2 regions of the Herminiimonas arsenitoxidans genome follow, and region 1 is predicted to be linked to the other one. Evidence: predicted binding sites of a transcription regulator. Region 1 holds the regulator's gene; the other holds the start of a gene.
What was found. Region 1 encodes FliA, which starts transcription of late flagellar genes. Its sites were predicted from a motif close to CTAAAGTTTNNNNNNNNNNNGCCGNTA; they were not measured.

Region 1 (2,411 bases):
AATATCGCGACTGACCAGAGCTTTGAGCTTACTGGAGATAGGCAAGAACACTAGATTAGCAAAACCAACGCCATAAATCGTGGCCACAAATGCGACAGCAATACCGCTACCGAGGCGACTTGGATCGGATAAGTTTTCCATCACGTGTATCAGGCCAAGAACCGCGCCCAAAATCCCGATGGTCGGCGCGTAACCGCCTGCTGCTTCCCATATCTTGATGGCTAGGCGTTGGCGTGTTTCATAAGCGCCGATTTCCATATCCAACACTTCACGTAATTTATTTGGATCAACACCATCCACGATCAAACGCAAACCGTGCGCAATAAATGGATCGTTCACATCCTTGATGACACGTTCCAGACTGAGCAAGCCTTCGCGACGTGCGATCACACTCCAACTAGTGATGTCACTGATCAAGGCTTGATAGTCATCATCCTTCGGGACGAAAACCAAACCCGCCATTTTTACGCCTTGCGCAAAATTGCGCCAGCCGCTTTGCAGAAGAACAGCACCTATGGTGCCGACGATGACAATGATGAACGCGGCTGGTTGCACCAGCGAGCCCAGCCCTCCTCCTTCGAGCATTTGCCCGACAAGGATGCCACCAAGCGCCAGCGCGATACCAATTAAGCTACCCCAGTCCACGCTTTCTCCCTTAAGTTTGCACGCATCCTGGCGATAGCCTGACTATGCAATTGCGATACACGTGATTCGGTCACGCCCATGACGGCGCCGATTTCCTTCAGATTCATTTCCTGCTCGTAGTACAAACCCATGAGGATTTTTTCACGCTCCGGCAGTGCATGAATTGCTTCAATGACCGCGGCACGAAAACCGGTGTTCATCAAATTCTGCAATGGATCGGGCGACTCATCGGTGCAATAACGATCGAGGAAATGCTCGTTGTCTTCGCTATCGTGAAAGTCTTCGTAATACACCAGTTGATGGCCACCACCGTCGCTCAACAAATCCTGATAATCAGCCAGCGACAGCTTGAGCTGTTTGGCGACTTCGCTCTCGTTCGGCGCACGTCCCAGACGCTGCTGCAAGGTGTTCATTGCCACCTCGATCTTGCGCATATTTTGACGCATGCTGCGCGGCATCCAGTCACTGCTGCGCAATTCATCCAGCATCGCGCCGCGTATGCGTTGCACGGCATAGGTTTCGAATTGCGCGCCATGTGTTTCTTCGTAGCGGCTAACAGCATCCAGCAAACCAATCATGCCAGCCTGAATCAAATCATCCACTTCCACACTAGGCGGCAACTTGGCTTTCATCTGATGCGCCAGTTTTTTAACTAGAGGCGCATGTTCTCCTACGAGATGATCTTTGTCTGATTTTCCAGCCGCGGTATACATAGGTGATTCAGGCTCCGAACTTGGCGCCGTGGGCGGATAAGGTAAAACGTTCTGCAAGACGTCTGAAAGCAACCGATGCACCAGCCATCGGGAAGGCATCTATCACCGCACGACCAAGACGCGCCGCGCGTGTCGTTTGTTCATCTTGCGGTACAGAGCCTATCGAATGCAATTCCACTGCCAGATAACGACTGGCCGCTTGTGCCATGTTTTGATAAACAAGCGCGGCTTCCTGCTCGTCTGCCCCTGTCACCAGAACACTGAACGGACGACGGCCTAATTGCGCATTCAATCGTTTGATCAACGCATAGGCGTTCTTGATCGATGCCGCATCGGGCGAAACTTGTACGACGATATCGCCGTTCGCCATCGCAGGGATAGGTAAATTACCATCTTCATCCAGTTCGGCATCAACCATCAGCACGTCTGATTGCGATGCCAAGACGTTGAATGCATTCGACAGACGACGCTGTTGATTCGCATCACGTGTTACTGCATGGAGTGAGCCACGCGTCAGTGACGCCAGACCGAAGCCTTGCGGCATCGCTTGCACGACTTGATTAAGTGCGCGCTCCTGGCGTGCGACGTCAAGCAAGGTTGCCTGTATTTCTGCACCCATGCGATGCGTGATGCCATTTGTGGAAGCGCAGGCGTCCAGCAGCACGACATCGCTGCCGCTTGATGCAAGCGAGGCGCTCAGATTGACCAGCATCGCGCTTTTTTCTGCCGCTGAAGTGGCTGACAAAAAAGTGAAAATGCGCGGCTTTGGCCCGGCGAGCAGTCGCCGCAGACCTTCTGCCTGATCACATTTAAAACTACCCAAGAATCACCTCACGCAAGGTCTTGTCATTCATTGCACGCGCCGTATTTGCCATCACCAAAGGTATCTCCGCATCACTGAACTGGAACGGCGCTGTTTCGCGCTTGAGTTTAAATGCACGCTCAACCAGATATTGTTGGTTAGCGACGTGCAGATCTTCCGGTACGCGTTGACCGTTCGCGACGTAGTATAAGTTCAATTTCTGCCGTATGACTATATCTAGTGCACTACCA
Region 2 (2,411 bases), 730 kb from region 1:
CTGCCGGCGTAACCGTCGCTCCGGTAAAACTTGAATTGATCGTGCCTGCGCTGATCGCGCCAGTGCCTGTATTCGTCGTTGGTGCGTTAGTACGAATCGGCGTCGCTGCGGCAATTTCTTTCACATCCTTGATCAATACACTCAGACCAGATGCACCATTGATCGTCGGTCTGATAACGAACTCATCACCGGCAGCCATTGCGCCAGCGCCTTGTGCGAAAGTCACGCCATCAATTGCCGTTGTAGGAAAAGCCGCATTCGAATACATCGATGCGTTATCCGACAGACGCGTCACGTTATAGTTGGTGCCATCGTAGGTCAAACGATAATCACTCGTCGTCAGAGCACCTACGTCGCTGATACTGGCACTAATATTCGCATTACCGGTATTTTTGTTACTGGCATTCACAACAGGCGGAGCCATGCTGAAAAAATCGCCGCCCAAATTGCCGTTTTGATCTTGTCCCAGCTTATGTTGCGCATTGAAGGTTGCCGCCAATCCAAGCGCAATACGTCCCAGTGAATTCTGTATCACATCCAAGGTCTTGCTGCGATATTCAAACAAGCCACCCAGATTACCGCCGACTAATGCACTTTCCGGCAAGATCACCGTCTTACCGTTTGTGACATAACCAACTTCGGTACGGCCAGGATCGGTCGGCGATGTAACGGCAGTCAGTTCATACGCGGATGTCCCCACCACGATAGGTTGACCATTACCGATGAAGACGTTGTAACTGCCATCTTGTTTAACCACCGACACCTTGCTTTGCTTCGCCAATTCACCGACCAAAAGATCACGTTGATCGAGCAAATCATTTGGTGGTTGACCGGTGCCGTTCTGTGCCTTGGCGATCGCGTCATTTAATTGCGCAATCTGCTTGGCGTAAGCATTGATATCGGTGATGGCACCGCTGATTGAATCATTCACGCCATCACGCATACCGCGGAATTGCGCATCCATACTTTGAAAGCGTGCAGTCAGTGCTTCCGCTCCCGACAACATGGCCTGACGTGATGACGCAGTACCTGGATTGGCAACCAGATCCGCAACACCCTTGAAGAAATCTGCAATGACCGGTGTCAATCCGACATCCGAATCGGCCATCATATTGTTGACCTTGCTGATCTGCGCGTAATACGTATCCAGCTGGCTTTTGCTGGATTGCGCGCCGATTATTTGCGCGCCGAGGAAATCGTTATAGATGCGTTTAACGGTTTCTACGTTGGTACCGTTGCCGATATAACCGCCACCGATATTCTGACCGCCCAGCGATGCCTGAATTACCAACTGCCGGCTATAGCCTGGCGTCGCCTGGTTGGCAATATTGTGTCCTGTCGTAGCAATTCCAGCCTGGGCTGCGGCAAGTCCACTTTGAGCAATGCTGAGAAGATTAGACATAATTTATTTATTAACTCTATGTTGGTATGTACGGCACATCGGTGAAAAACTTGAGCCGAAGATCATGTTGTTAATGCAAGAAAGTTATATTTCTTGCAAATATAAGACTGATTAAGCGGACAAATTACGATTGATCAGGTTTGTCAGTTTAGTGGCGTAATTCGGGTCAGTTGCATAACCTGCACGCTGCAAACCTTGCGCAAAGCCATTCACGTCACTAGCGTTCGCCAATACTTTTTCGTAACGCGGATTACTGCGTAACAGCTTCGCGTAATCGCGGAATGAATCAGCGTAGGAATCATAAGCACGGAATTTCTCAACACGTTTTTGCGCGACGCCATCTACATACTCGGTGGTCACCGCATCCACAGTTTTGCCTTTCCAGTTGGCGCCTGCCTTGATACCAAACAGATTGTTGCTGCTACTGCCATCGGCAGTCTTGATAACGCGTTTGCCCCAACCGCTTTCCAACGCGGCCTGTCCCAGCATGAATTTGGCTGGAATGCCTGTAGTAAGACTGGCCTCTTCCGCGTGTGCGCTCAATTTGTCCTGGAAGGCCTGTACGTGAGCAGGTTTGGCAGAAGCTGAAGTAACGCTACCGCCTGATTGCAAAGCGTGAGCGGCATTCGAACGCTGTGCGGCAAGCGCATTGCGCTCCGCCATCGAACGCATGATTTCCGTTCTCAAACTTGCCGATGGGTCAGCTAGATCCTTCGCCGCATCGGCACCATCAGGTGCGACTGCGGAATTCATCTGATTGCTAGACAATTGACGGATCAACACATCTGCCAGGCCAATGCCGCGGCTGGCCAGATTCTGGCTCAATTGCTGATCCAGCATCGACGTGTACATCTTGGTTTGCTGATTGTCCAGAATACCGTCTTGCGGTGTCGCTTCGCGCATGCTCTTCATGATCATGTTCATGAAGAGTGCTTCGAATTGCTTGGCAGCCGCCTTCAGTGAATCAGGCGAATTCTGCCGCGCAGATTGCTTCAGTGATTCGAGGCCC

Region 2: the regulator FliA is predicted to act here: its motif matches at 1,431-1,457, upstream of flgK (flagellar hook-associated protein FlgK).

What each region holds. Positions count from the first base shown of each region.
Region 1 covers NZ_LT671418.1:266,895-269,305, reverse strand. The annotation lists gene BQ6873_RS01280 (flagellar motor protein) at 1-645, opposite strand, end outside; gene BQ6873_RS01275 (RNA polymerase sigma factor FliA) at 627-1,358, opposite strand; gene BQ6873_RS01270 (MinD/ParA family ATP-binding protein) at 1,366-2,181, opposite strand; gene flhF (flagellar biosynthesis protein FlhF) at 2,174-2,411, opposite strand, start outside.
Region 2 covers NZ_LT671418.1:997,238-999,648, forward strand. The annotation lists gene flgK (flagellar hook-associated protein FlgK) at 1-1,402, opposite strand, end outside; gene flgJ (flagellar assembly peptidoglycan hydrolase FlgJ) at 1,514-2,411, opposite strand, start outside.